3 regions of the Methylobacterium sp. AC433 genome follow, and region 3 is predicted to be linked to each of the others. Evidence: riboswitches for the same ligand, from Rfam matches in the RefSeq annotation. Region 3 holds a riboswitch; each other region holds the start of a gene.
What was found. Region 3 has a riboswitch for cobalamin ahead of AC0IWM_RS20755 (TonB-dependent receptor). Riboswitches for the same ligand answer to the same signal wherever they lie in the genome.

Region 1 (4,611 bases), on a different contig from region 3:
TTCGGGCCGCAGCGCGCTGATCGAGGAATTCCGCGGCACCAACTACTCGGTGATCGACGGGGACCTCCTGACCCGGATCTACGAGATCCTCTACCAGCAGAAGGTCGTGGGCACGGCCCGGCACGCCCTGCACCGGCGGACCCGCGTGGAGGCCGTGACCGACCACGGCCCGCAGGTCGCGCTCGACCTCGTCGACGAGGCCACCGGCGCGCGCCGCCGCGACCGCTACGACGCGGTGATCCTGGCCACCGGCTATCGGCGCGACCGGGTCCAGTCCCTGATGCCGGCCCTGGAGCCCTACCTCGCGGACGGGGGCGTCGATCGCGATTACCGCCTGCGGACCCGGCCCGGCTTCGAGCCGGCCATCTACCTGCAGGGTTTCAGCGAGGAGAGCCACGGCCTGAGCGACACCCTGCTTTCCATCCTGGTGGTTCGCGGGCAGGAGATCGCGCAAGCGCTGCTGAAGGACGCTCCCCAGGCCCGCGCCTCGGCCTGATCCCGCCCCGCCCGACCTCACGCCTCGACGGACCATCCCGGATGATCGCCACGGCCATTCCACCCGCCGATGCCCCCGGGGCCGTCCCGCCGGCGGGGGACGCGGTGGGCTACCGGCTCGATGGGGTGTCGTTCGCGGTGCCCGGGCGCCAGCTCCTCGCCCCCCTCACCCTCGACCTGCCGAGCCGGGGCGTCGTCGGCCTCGTGGGGCATAACGGCTCCGGCAAATCGACCCTGATCAAGCTGCTGGGCCGCCAGCAGCGCCCCAGCGGGGGCCGCATCAGCTTCCGGGGCCGCGCCCTCGATGCCTGGGGCGACCGGGCCTTCGCGCGCGCCGTCGCCTACCTGCCGCAGGCGACGCCCCAGGCGCCGGGATTGCTGGTGCGCGAGCTCGTCGCCATGGGTCGCTATCCCTGGCACGGAGCCCTGGGGCGGGTCGGTGCCGCCGACCGCCGGATGGTCACCGAGGCGATGTCCCTCACCGACACGGAGGCCTTCGCCGAGCGTCTCGTCGACAGCCTCTCGGGGGGCGAGCGCCAGCGGGTCTGGCTCGCCATGCTGGTGGCGCAGGATGCCGGCTGCCTCCTCCTCGACGAGCCGATCTCGGCCCTCGACGTCGCGCATCAGGTCGACGTGATGGCCCTGGTCCGGCGGCTCGCCGACGCGCGCGGCGTCACGGTGCTGGTGGTCCTGCACGACATCAACTTGGCGGCGCGCTACTGCGACGAGATCCTCGCCCTCCACGGCGGGCGCCTCATTCGGCGCGGCTCTCCGGACGACCTCCTCACGCCGGAATCCCTCGAAGCCATCTACGGGATCCGCATGGGGATCTTCCGGCACCCGGACAGCGACGTGCCCATCAGCTTCACGCGGTGAAGCCCGCAATCGCCGGTGACGGCGGGACGGGCTCGAGGTCCCGGCGCGGAGACCGAAGCGCGTGCCTCCAGCGCGACGCCGGCTCCTCCCTGGCCTTGCGGCCGGAGCACATCCGCCCTGTGCGACCCTCCGACCTTGCCGAGCACCGCACGGCTCACGGGCGCCGGTACCGGATGCGGACGGTCAGCGCAGCGTCCACCCGTGGGCCTGGCGATCCGGATCCGTCGCAGGCTCCGGGAGCCCGTCCGATCCATCCCCTCGGCGGCGCTGCCCAGGGGGGCTCGGCTCATGGCCAAGGTGTTTCGCGCGTGGGCTCCGTATCGAGGCTGGATTCCGTCCGCCTTCGCACGTCTTCGTGCCCGGCCGATGTCCGGATCGCGAGACGCCGCGTGGATGTCGGGGCGCGTCCCGACGGTCCGCTTCGAGGCGAAGAAGTCGAGATGCGGACGCCGAGGAGCCCTGAGCCAATCGTCGTGAGCGCCGGCATGTCACCGTCGAAGCACATGCGATGGGAAAGCCTCGGAGTGCCATTGACGGCGAACCGCCTCTTCGGGCTCCTTGTCCTCGACGGTTCCTCCCCGGAGGATCAAAAGGGAACGCGGTGAGGGTTGCAAACCCGATGCCGCGGCTGCCCCCGCAACTGTGAGCGGCGAGCCCATCATCAACACGTCACTGGGTGCCTCGGCACCTGGGAAGACGATGAGAGGGCGGTGACCCGCGAGCCAGGAGACCTGCCGTCAGTCGTGGTCACACGCGAAACGCGCTGGGCGGGGTGCCCCGGCGGGTGCGGGAGCATGCGCGTCGCGCGTGCTTCGGCCTCGTTCGCGGTGACGTGCCACTGCCGAGGCCGTCCGTCTTGTCCCGTCGTCCATCGAATCCGTTTTGGCCCGCCCTGGTGTTGACCTGTGCGATCCCCTCCGTCGTCGCGGCCCAGGGGGCGCGCTCCGGCGAGACCGCCGTGGTGCTCGACGCGCTCTCGGTCGAGGGCACCTTCACCGCCACGCCGACCTATCGGGTGCCCGAGCTCTACAGCGGGACCAAGACGGTGACGCCGCGTCGCGACGTGCCGCAGCAGGTGGACGTGGTGCCCCGCGAAGTCCTGGTCGACACCGCCGCGACCCGGGTCGAGCGCGCCCTCGACTACGTGCCGGGGGTGGGCAAGCAGAACGATTTCGGCGCCCAGAACCTCGCCCTCTACTCGGTGCGGGGCTTCGCCACCCAGGACATCTTCCAGAATGGCTTCAACATCGCCCGCGGCTACAACGGCGCGCCGGACACCCAGAACGTCCAGTCCATCGAGGTCCTGAAGGGCCCGGCCGGTGCCCTCTACGGCCGCAGCGACCCGGGCGGCACGGTCAACATCCTGACCAAGCAGCCCGTGGCCCGGCCCTTCGTGGAGATGGGCACGCTGTTCGGCAGCTTCGGCACCGCCCGCACGACGGTGGATGCCGGCGGCGCACTGAGCGAGGACGGCAGCGTTCTCTATCGCTTCAACGGCGTGCTCGCCCGCCAGGACAGCTTTCGCGACTTCGTCGACGGCGACCGCGTGCTGGTCGCGCCCGTGGTGAGCTGGCAGGTGACGCCCGACACCAAGATCACCGTCGAAGCCCAGTACCTGCGCAACCGCCAGACCTTCGACCGCGGCACGGTCTCGGTGAACAATCGCCTCGGTCTCGTGCCACGCTCCCGCTTCTTCGGTGAGCCGGGCGACGATTCCGTGTCGGAGAGCGCTCTGCTGCAGGTCCGGCTGGAGCACGCCTTCAACACCGACTGGCAGCTGCGGGTCGCCGGCCACTTCAACACCGGCAGCCTCACGGGCCCGCAGACTGGTGCGACCGGCATCCTCGACGATGGCCGCACGCTCCTGCGCGAGTTCCGCCGGCACGACTTCACCTGGGGTGTCGCCATCGGCCAGGCCGAACTCGTCGGCCGCTTCGAGACCGGGCCCTTCGCCCACACCCTGCTGCTCGGCCTGGAGCACGAGCGCTACAACAGCACCGAGAACCTGCAGCGCTCGACCCCGCGCCTCGACCCCTTCGCCCTCGACCTGTTCGATCCCGTCTACGGACAGGCCAAGCCCCCCTTCACGCGTCGCTACAGCGCCAGCGAGAACGTCGGCAACACGGCCGTCTATCTCCAGGACCAGGTCGCCCTGAGCCCGGAATGGAAGCTGCTGCTGGGCAACCGGACCGACTTCTACAACCAGACCTTCCGGGACAAGGTCGCGGACGAGCGGACCGAGCAGGACCGCACCGGCTTCTCGCCGCGGGCCGGCCTGGTCTACCAGCCGCTGTCGTTCCTTTCCCTCTACGGCAACGTCGCCGCCTCGTTCCGCCCCAACACCGGCTTCGACAGCGCTTCCCGGCCCTTCGCGCCCGAGACCGGGTTCGCCTACGAGGTCGGGGCCAAGCTCGACCTCTTCGACGGCCTGAGCGTCACGGCGGCCGCCTTCCACATCGAGAAGCAGAACGTGCTGACCACCGACCCGGCGGACTTCTTCTTCCAGATCGCCGCCGGCGCCGTGCGCAGCCGGGGCTTCGACGTCAGCCTCGTCGGGCAGGTCACGCCGGAGTTCCGGGTGATCGGCGGCTACGCCTTCATCGATGCGGCGGTCACCCGCGACGCGGTCCTGCGGGTGGGCTCGCCGCTCCTCGACATCCCGCGCCACAGCGGCTCCCTGCTCGGCATCTACGAGGTTCAGGCCGGCGACTGGAAGGGCTTCGGCATCGGCGGCGGGTTCCGGGCCGTCGGCTCGCGCCTCGGCGACAGCGGCAACGAGCGCTTCCGCCTGCCGGGCTACGTCCTGACGGACGCGCTGGCCTACTACCGCTACGGGAACCTGCGCTTCGGGATCAACGTCGACAACATCTTCGACGAGACCTATTACGAGCGCTCCTACAACAGCTTCTGGGTCGGCGTCGGCGAACCGCGTCGGGTCACCGTCAGCATCACGGCACGGTTCTGATGGCCGAGCGCGCTCCGACGACCCGCCCGCTCTCGGGGGACCGCATCGTCTCGATCGATGCCCTGCGCGGCCTCGTCATGCTGCTCATGCTCGTCGACCACGTGCGGGAGTTCGTCTACCTGCATGCCCAGGTCCGCGATCCCATGGACCTCGCCGTGACCCCGCCCGATCTCGCGCTGACGCGGCTGACCTCGCATCTCTGCGCCCCGGTCTTCATCCTGCTCACCGGCCTCTCGGCCAGCCTCTACGCCCGGAAGCACGGCAACCGGCGTGCG
Region 2 (4,611 bases), on a different contig from region 3:
ACGTACCAGTTGTCCGCCTCCGACAGGACGTGATCGCCGCAGGCGAGCCTCACCTGACGGTAGCGGAGGACCGTGTCCGAGCCGGCATTCAGGCGCTGCCGGGTCTCGTCCGAGGCCGGCTTGTCCACCCCGCGCTGCAGGTTCGCCGCGAGCCGGGGCGTGGCGGCCATCCCATGCTCGGCGCACCACCCTTCGAGGGTCGCGGTGGCGGAGCGGCTGGCGAGCAGCCGGGCGTTCAGCCCTTCCATCACCGCCAGGGCCTCGACGCGGCCGAGATAGGTGGCGGGCCAGGCCGGCGCGGGATCGGCGCGGAGCCCGTGGGGTCCCGTCAGCGTGGACAGCGCGACCGCAACCATGGCCACCCGCATCAGAACTCGATCCCCTCCTGCGCCTTCACCCCGGCGGCGAAGTGGTGCTTCACGCTGCCCATCTCGGTGACGAGGTCGGCGGCCTCGATCAGGGCCGGCTTGGCGTTGCGCCCCGTGACGATGACGTGGAGGTCCGGCCGGCGCGCCCGGAAAACTGCCACCACGGCGTCGAGGTCCAGGTAGTCGTAGCGCAGCGCGATGTTGAGCTCGTCCAGCACCACGAGGCGGATCGTCGGGTCGGCCATCAGGTCGAGGGCCTTGGCCCAGGCATGCTCGGCAGCGGCGATGTCGCGGGCCTTGTCCTGGGTCTCCCAGGTGAAGCCCTCGCCGAGGGTGTGCCAGTCGATCCGATCGCCGAAGGCCTTCAGCGCGTGCTTCTCGCCCGTGTCCCAGGCCCCCTTGATGAACTGCACCACGCCGACCCGCCAGCCGTGGCCGAGCGCCCGCAGCATCAACCCGAGAGCCGCCGTGGTCTTGCCCTTGCCCGGGCCGGTATTGACGATGAGGAGACCCTTCTCGATCGTCTTCTCCGCGACCTCGGCGTCCTGCACGGCCTTGCGCTTCTCCATCTTCTCGCGATGGCGTTCGGCGTCCGTCATGGGGTGGCTCCGGGTTGGGGTTTCACGATCAGGGGAAGGCCCGCCACCGTGAGCACCACGCGGTCCGCCTGCGCCGCGAGGCGCTGGTGCAGGCGCCCGGCGGCGTCGCGAAAACGGCGGGCGAGCGCGTTGTCCGGCACGATCCCGAGGCCGACCTCGCTGCCGACCAGGACCACCGGGCCGGGAGCCGCCGCGCAGGCCGCGAGCAGCGCGGCGGTGGCGGCCTCCAGGTCGGCCTCGGACAGGATCAGGTTGGTGAGCCAGAGGGTCAGGCAATCGACGAGCACCGGCCCGGTCGCGGCGGCGACCGCCTCGGCCAAGGCGAGGGGCACGTCCTGCGTGATCCAGCCGTCCGGGCGGCGGGCGCGGTGGAGCGCGATGCGCTCGCGCATCTCGTCGTCCCAGGCCCGGGCGGTGGCGAGGTAGAGCCAGGGTCGAGGGGACGCCTCGATCAGCGCCTCGGCGTGGGCGCTCTTGCCCGAGCGCGCGCCGCCGAGCACGAGGGTCATTCGGGGCGTGGGGTGGGGCATGCGGAATGCTGTGCCCGAAATCGGGGCTCGAGGTCAAAGGCGGGAAACCCGCCGGGGTCGCGTTGTCAGCGGATCGGCAACCGCGTAGAAGCGTGGATCGGACGGTGCCCCGGGAACGGGGTGAAAAGGGAATGCGGTGAGGGGGCGACCCTGAAACCGCGGCTGCCCCCGCAACTGTGAGCGGAGACGGGACTGCCATCGGCCACTGGAGCGATCCGGGAAGGCGGCAGGACCAGCGACCCGCGAGCCAGGAGACCTGCCGTCCAGAGGGGACCATCGTCCCACCCGCTCGATGACGGCCGCCGGCGGGGCGGCCAGGAGATGAACGCGATGTCGACCAACACCCTCGTCCTGACCGGCACCCGCACCAACGAGCGCCTCGGCGCCGTGCTCGTGGCCGCCTTCCTCGGCCTCGGCCTCGTGTTCATGGCGGGCTTCGCCCCCGCGATGGCGCTGCACAACGCGGCCCACGACTTCCGGCACAGCCAGAACTTCCCCTGCCACTGAGCGCATCCGCTTAAGGCAGACACCCCCATGATCATCCGGCTCGTGTCGGCGGCCCTGGTCGCCGGCTTCCTCGCGGCTGTCGTCGCGACGGTCCTGCAGCTCGCGCTCACCTCGCCGCTCATCATCGCGGCCGAGCGCTACGAGACGCAGGCCTCCACCGCTGAACCGGCCCTGCTGTCGTCCGCCGCGCTGATCGTGCGGGTGCACGGTGGGCACGATCACGGCACCAAGGATCCTTCGGTGGCGGGCGGCGAGGTCGCGCCCGACTGGCAGCCCGGCCCCGGCCTGCCCCGCATGGCCTTCACGGCGCTCGCCACCCTGGTGGGCGGCGTCGGCTACGCGCTCCTGCTCGGCGCCGTCCTGCTGGCCTGCAACCGCGAGCCCAACCCCGAGACGGGCCTGCGCTTCGCCATCGGGGGCTTCCTCGCGGTGGCGCTGGCCCCCGCCCTCGGCCTCGCGCCGGAACTGCCCGGCATGGAGGCCGCGCCCCTGGCCGACCGCCAGTTCTGGTGGGTGATGACCGCCGCGGCCACCGCCATGGGGCTGTATCTCATCGCGATCCGGCGGGCGCCGATCACCATCGCGGGCGGCATCGTCCTCCTCGTCGCGCCGCATCTCGCGGGCGCGCCGGAGGCGAGCCACGCCGCCTCGAACCTGCCGGCCTCCTACGCGGCGCAGTTCGCCGCGCGCTCGCTGGGCATCGCCTTCGTGTTCTGGGCGGTGATCGGGCTGGCCTATGGCTGGGCCTGGGGCCTGTTCGGCCGGAGCCGGGCCGTTCATGCCTGAGCCCGAGACCGCCGCGCCCGTCACCCTCTACGTCTGCGCCACCTGCCGGGCGGCGGGCGACGCGTCGGAGCCGCGCGCCGGCGCGCGGCTGCTCGCCGCCCTCCAGGAGGCCGTGAGCGCCGGCGGCCACCCCGGCATCGCGGTCGAGAGCGTCGAATGCCTCTCGGTCTGCAAGCGGCCCTGCACGGTGGCGGTGGCGTCGCAGGGGCGCTGGACCTACGTCTACGGCGACCTCGACCCGGTGGAATCCGCCGCCACCATCCTGGACGGCCTCGCCCTCTATGCCGAGACGCCGGACGGCATCGTGCCGTGGAAGGCGAGGCCCCAGGAATTCCGCAAGGGCGTCGTCGCCCGCATCCCGCCGTTCCCCGCTCCCTCGCCGCCCGTCGCGGCGCCCCCCCATCCGGACGCCGCCGAATGACCCTCGTCGCCAAGATCCCCTGCACCATCGTCACCGGCTTCCTCGGGGCCGGCAAGACCACCCTGGTGCGCCACCTCGTGGAGAACGCCAACGGGCGGCGCCTCGCCATCATCGTCAACGAGTTCGGCGATATCGGCTTCGACGGCTCGTTCCTGGCCGCCTGCGGCATTGAGGGCTGCGGGGACGAGGATATCGTCGAGCTCGCCAACGGCTGCATCTGCTGCACCGTGGCGGACGACTTCGTGCCGGCCCTGAACAAGCTCCTCGACCGGGCCGATCCGCCCGAGCACATCCTCATCGAGACCTCGGGCCTCGCCCTGCCGAAGCCCCTGGTCCAGGCCTTCCAGTGGCCGGCGATCCGCTCGCGCGTGACGGTGGACGGCGTGGTCGCGGTCATCGACGGTCCCGCCGTGGCCGCCGGCTTCTTCGCCGACGATCCGGCGGCGCTGGCCGCCCAGCGCGCGGACGACGCCAGCGTCGATCACGACAATCCCCTGGAGGAGGTGTTCGAGGACCAGCTCCTCTGTGCGGACCTCGTGGTGATGAACAAGACCGACCTCCTCGACGAGGCCGGGCGCGCCAAGGTCCGCGCCGAGGTGGCCGGGCACCTGCCCCGCGCGGTGAAGATGGTGGAGGCCGAGCACGGCCGCCTCGACCCGCGCGTGATCCTGGGGATCGAGGCCGCGGCCGAGGACGACCTCGACGCGCGCCCCTCCCACCACGGCGAGGGCGAGGACCACGACCACGACGACTTCGACTCGGTGGCGCTGCCGGTGGCGGCCGCGGCCTCCGCCGAGGACCTCGCGATCCGCGTCGCCCGCGCCGCCGAGACCGAGGGCGTGCTGCGCATCAAGGGCTTCGCCGAGGTGACCGGCAAGCCGATGCGGCTCGTGGTCCAGGGCGTGGGCGCCCGCATCGCCCACCATTACGACCGTCCCTGGAGATCCACCGAGCCGCGCGACGGCCGCCTCGTGGTGATCGGCCTGAAGGGCTTCGATCAGGGCGCCGTCGCCGAGGCCCTGGCGGGATGAGCCGCCGCGCGGCCCTGCGGCGTGGCGCGGCCGGCTGCCGGCGGCCGCCGCTGGCCGCCTTCGGCCTCGCGGCGCTGATCGGCCTCGGAGGCTGCACGGATTCCAAGGAACGGCCCGCCCCCGACGCGGCCCGCAACGCCGCCCCGGTCAGCCCGGTCGCCCAGGCCCAGCGGAACGCCGCCAGACTCGCCTACGCGCACGACCTGACCATCGGCCTGCCGGCGGATCGCGTCGGCGCGCATTTCACGGCGGCGCGGGACCGCTGCCTGACCGGGACCGCACCGGGCTGCGTATTGGTGTCCGCGTCACTCGAGGAGGGCTCGCGCCCGTCCGGCCGGCCCCAGGCGCAGATCCAGGTCCGGCTTCCCC
Region 3 (4,611 bases):
GCAGGCCGATTCGCGCCTCCCAGGCCGGGGCGAAGGTCCAGTTGACCCACAGGTTGCCGACGCGCTCGGGCACGTCGGTGGGCTGGCGCCCGGCATAGGACACCACCGCGCCGCCGACCGCCTGGTTGAAGTCGTCGTACTGGGCGTGCAGCAGCGCCAGGTTGGCGTCGATGCGCCAGGCCTCGGCGAGGTGCAGGCTCAGGGCCGCCTCCACGCCGAGGGAGGATTGCCGGCCGACCTGGGTCGAGAGCGTCGGCTGGCCCGGCACCGTCGAGATCAGGTTGTCCTTGACGATGCGGTAGCCGGCCAGCGTCCACTCCGCCCGGCCGTCCCAGGTCACGCCCTTGGCGCCGACCTCCACCTGCTCGCCGGTGGAGAGCCGGAAGTTGGCCAGGCTCTGCGAGAGCGAGATCAGGCTCGCGACGGGATCGGTGGCGGTGGCGTATTGCGCGTAGAGCGCCAGCCGCGGCGTCGGATTGTAGACGGCGCCGAAGCGGTAGCTCAGCGCCTGGAAATCCCGGTCGAAGGCGGCGCCGGTGACGAGGTTGGTCCGGTGCAGCACCGGCGCGTCATAGCGCACGCCCGCCAGCAGGGAGACCTGGTCGGACAGGATCAGCCGGTTCTCGGCGAAGACCGAGGCCTGGCGCGTGCTGGTGGCGTAGGCGGGTGTGGCGCGGCCATCGGCCGGGAACAGGCCGGGATCATAGGCGAAGGGATCGACGCTCGTGACGAGCCCGCCCCCGTCGGAGGCGAAGTTGTTGGTGTGCCGGAAGGCGATGTGGTTCACGTCGAACCCGGCCAGGAATTCGTTGCGGAACCCGAACAGGGTGCCCCGGAACGTGGCATCGAGGCGGTTCCCGACCTGCTCCTGGCTGTGGTAGATCTCGATGTAGTCCGAGCGGTCGATCCGCCCGGTGTCCCGGTTGAACGCATATTGCTCGACGTCCCGCCACTGGCGCCGGCTCTGGAGCCGGTAGGCGGTGTTGCGGATGGTGACGTCGGCGCTCGGGCTCCATTCGGTGCGCAGCTGGGTCCAGTTGTCGGTCCAAAGGATCTGCGCGTCGCGGACGTTGTAGTTGTTGAACCGGATGGCGTCGCGGATGCGCCCGTCGACGAGGGGCGTGCCCCAGTAGCGGGCCGGTTCCTGGTAGCCGAAATCATGGCTCAGGGTGACGGCGAGGTCGGGGGTCGCCTGCAGGGTCAGGGCGCCCGAGACCGCGAGGTTGCGGAAGCTCCCGTCCGGCGAGACCCAGCCCTCGGCGCGGTTGCCGCTGATGTTCAGGCGATAGGCCAGGGCCTCGCCGATGGGGCCGCCGGAATCGAGGGCGAGGCGCGCGAGGCCGTCCGAGCCGATTGCGGCGCGGGCCTCGTTGAGGGGCGTGAAGACCGGCTTCTTGGTCACCACGTTGACCACGCCGCCGATGGCGCCGTCGCCGTAGAGCACGGAGGCCGGGCCGCGCAGGACCTCGATGCGCTCGACGTTCCAGGTGTCGAACGGGAAGGTCACGGTGCCGGCGCCGACGAACAGGCGGGTGCCGTCGTAGAGCTGCTGGATCGAGTTCGGGCCGGCGAAGCCCCGGGCCGTGAAGGCGCCGTTGCCGTTGCCGGGCGACGCCACCGTGGTGATGCCGGTGGCGTTCTGGGTGACGGCCTCGGCGACCGTGTTCTGGCCGCGCAGGCGGGTGGTCTCGCCCGCGATCACGTCGATGCTGGCGGGGGTCTCCAGGGGCGTCAGGCCGAGACGGCTGGCGCTGCGGCCGGGGCTGCGCAGGTTGAGGCCCTCGGCGGGGGGCGGGCCGCCCCGCCCTGACCCCGAGACCTCCAGGGTCTCCAGGGTCACGGTGGGCGGGACCTCCCGGCTCTGGGCCGCGGCGGGCATCGGCAGCAGGCCGCCGAGCAGGGCCGCCAGGGGCAGGACCGGCGGGGATCTCGGGATCCGGCGGAGCGGCGGGGCTCGATCCGGCCGCGCGCATCGGTCGTTCGCGGTGTGGAGACGGGGCTGGGCGACGGGCATGGGACAACCGGGACAGGGCGCGGGCATCGGCCGGGGCCGACGAGCCGTCCTCGCTAAAGCGTATGTTATAACGTTACAATAGCTGAGCGGTGCCGGACGCGGGTCCGTTCGCGGCACAGCCCTGTCCGGACCGCGCGGGGCGGCCGGATCGGGCGTGGGCAAGCGGGAGGCGCGGGCGAGGACGGACATCGACGGGACGGCTGACGCGACGGGTCGCGCGAAGTGGCACGTCACCGCGAACGAGGCCGGCCCGGATGCCGCACGGCATCCGCCCCGACACCCACCAGGACACCCCGCCCGATGCGTTTCGCGTGTGACCACGACTGACGGCAGGTCTCCTGGCTCGCGGGTCACCGCCCTCTCATCGTCTTCCCAGGTGCGAAAGGCACCCAGTGACGTGTTGATGATGGGCTCGCCGCTTACAGTTGCGGGGGCAGCCGCGGCATCGGGTTTGCAACCCTCACCGCGTTCCCTTTTGATCCTCGATAAAGAGGAACCGTCGCCTTCAAGCTAGGCGGTTTCCGGGGTGCAGGTCAAACGGCGTCGGGTGCCGGCGCCGGCCGCCTGTGGGAAAGCCGCCGGGCGACCGGAATCCGGGGACAAATCCCGCCCTGGAGCGTTGGCCCAGCGTCGACGCGGCGCGCTGTGACCGAGACCGAAGGAGCAGGAAGCACGATGTCCGATGAGGAGATCACGTTCGAGCGGATCCGCGAGCGCGCCCACGAGATCTGGGAACGCAACCACCGCCCCGAGGGATTCGAAGTCGAGTTCTGGCTGATGGCCGAGCGGGAGCTGCGCGCCGAGCGCGCCCGCAGCGAATCGAAGGCGGCCGCACGGGAGCCGGAGCGATCCGCGGCGTCCTGAGCCACGGGTCTCGGGCACCGGCGCCTGGAGTCACGCCCCCGCGTGACCGCGCCGGGCCGCCATCGTCCCGCCCCGCCGGCGGAGGGAGATGCGGCACGATCGGGCATCGTGGCCTCGATCGGACGACCAAATGCTAATATTGAGGCTTTCCCCGACCCGGATCAGGGCTTATGCCGGGCATCCAGCGTCACGCTGTCTGGTGCGCCGGCAACAGACCTACAAGATGTCGGGGGCCTGGATTTGAGTTTATCGGTCAATATACCGATTCTTATTCAAGACACCGGCAGCAGTGCCCGCGATCGGTCCATCCAGCCATCGAAGCCTACGCCGCTCTATTCGATTCAGATCCTGCGATGCCTCGTCGCGTCGTTCGTGATCATGGATCATATCCTTCTGTATTTCGTGACGGAAGAGATCTACGGCATCGATCTGAAGAGCATCGCGTGGATGTTCGGCGATCTCGGGGTCGAAACCTTCTTCGCGATCAGCGGCTGCCTGATGATGGTGACGTCGCAGGACTCGTTCGGCCGGCGGGGGGCGCCGGCCACGTTCATCCGCAAGCGCTTCCAGCGCCTGATCCCCCTCTACTGGTTCATCACCGCGCTGCTCCTGTTCGCCATCGTGCGGAAGCACCCCCTGCCCCCGATGAACGAGATCCTCGCGTCGTTCCTGTTCCTGCCGGTGACCAATTCCCTCGGCGAGGTCCGGCCCGTCCTGCCGCAGGGATGGACGCTGAACTACGAGATGCTGTTCTACCTCATCTTCGCCTTCAGCCTGCTGTTCGCGAAGCGGACGGGGGTCATCGTGCTCTGCGCGGTGTTTCTCGCGCTGTTCGCAATCGGGCTGTCCCAGAAGTCGCTGCTCGACACGCGGTCCGCTTCGACCACGCTGGAGTTCTGCACCGATCCGATCATCCTGACCTTCCTGGGAGGCGCCCTCGCCGGGCTGCTCCGCCCGACGCTCGCCGCCCGCCTGCCGGCGACCTCGCCCGCCCTCGGCCTCGCCCTGCTCGCCGCGTTCCTGCTCTGCTTCGTCGGTGGCCTCGCGATCCTGACGGACGATTCGGTGCCGCGCTCGGTCTTCGCGAAGTGGAGCGTGCACGGCGCGGCCGTCCTGGCGATCCTGATCTGCCTGATCCCCCACAGGGCCCCGGAGACCCCGGTCGCCAGGACCCTGAACCTCCTCGGGGACGCGTCGTTCTCGACCTATCTGGTGCACACCTTCGCGATCCGCTGGGGCTTCATGCTGGTCGGGGCGCTGTCGATCGACCAGGCCTTCGCGCGCATCCTCCTGCTGCTGATCTTCGCGAACCTTCTCGGCCTCGCCGTCCATGTGGGTCTCGAGCGGCCGCTGCTCCGGGCGTTCCGCTTCCGGCCCTTCGCCAAGCGGGCCTGACCGCGGTCCCTCGCGCGCCGGAGGATGCGGGCGCGGCCGGGCTCCTCAGAGGTCCGCGATGCCGTCGAGGAACCGGAACCGGTCGGTGCGGATGGCGGTGGCGCGGAAGTGGTTGGAATCGCGGTAGAGCGGGTAGCCCCGCGCATCCAGGGCCGGACAGGTCTCGGGGCCGCACAGGGAGGCGACGGGATCGACGACCTGCGCCGCGACCCGCCGCGCCAGCGTGCGCAGCCGCGCCTCCATCGCGGCGTTCCTGGTCTCGAAGCCGGCACGGTCGATGCTGTGCAGGTCGGCGATGCTGCTGCCGCGGAAGATCCGCTTCGAGATCTCCATGGTCA

Region 1: linked by a shared signal. The riboswitch ahead of AC0IWM_RS13110 (TonB-dependent siderophore receptor) and the one ahead of AC0IWM_RS20755 (TonB-dependent receptor) in region 3 are both predicted to bind cobalamin.
Region 2: linked by a shared signal. The riboswitch ahead of AC0IWM_RS04170 (CbtB domain-containing protein) and the one ahead of AC0IWM_RS20755 (TonB-dependent receptor) in region 3 are both predicted to bind cobalamin.

Annotation. Positions count from the first base shown of each region.
Region 1 is NZ_CEEDBN010000007.1:231,938-236,548, reverse strand. Features, by position in the region: gene AC0IWM_RS13120 (lysine N(6)-hydroxylase/L-ornithine N(5)-oxygenase family protein) at 1-496, shown strand, start outside; gene AC0IWM_RS13115 (ATP-binding cassette domain-containing protein) at 538-1,371, shown strand; cobalamin riboswitch at 1,923-2,124, shown strand; gene AC0IWM_RS13110 (TonB-dependent siderophore receptor) at 2,267-4,336, shown strand; gene AC0IWM_RS13105 (acetyltransferase domain-containing protein) at 4,336-4,611, shown strand, end outside.
Region 2 is NZ_CEEDBN010000002.1:133,921-138,531, reverse strand. Features, by position in the region: gene AC0IWM_RS04185 (hypothetical protein) at 1-368, opposite strand, end outside; gene cobO (cob(I)yrinic acid a,c-diamide adenosyltransferase) at 368-967, opposite strand; gene cobU (bifunctional adenosylcobinamide kinase/adenosylcobinamide-phosphate guanylyltransferase) at 964-1,497, opposite strand; cobalamin riboswitch at 1,583-1,775, shown strand; gene AC0IWM_RS04170 (CbtB domain-containing protein) at 1,828-2,004, shown strand; gene AC0IWM_RS04165 (CbtA family protein) at 2,032-2,790, shown strand; gene AC0IWM_RS04160 (DUF1636 family protein) at 2,783-3,211, shown strand; gene cobW (cobalamin biosynthesis protein CobW) at 3,208-4,242, shown strand; gene AC0IWM_RS04150 (DUF4349 domain-containing protein) at 4,239-4,611, shown strand, end outside.
Region 3 is NZ_CEEDBN010000019.1:2,046-6,656, reverse strand. Features, by position in the region: gene AC0IWM_RS20755 (TonB-dependent receptor) at 1-1,879, opposite strand, end outside; cobalamin riboswitch at 2,326-2,530, opposite strand; gene AC0IWM_RS20750 (DUF2934 domain-containing protein) at 2,690-2,878, shown strand; gene AC0IWM_RS20745 (acyltransferase family protein) at 2,921-4,273, shown strand; gene AC0IWM_RS20740 (acyltransferase family protein) at 4,319-4,611, opposite strand, start outside.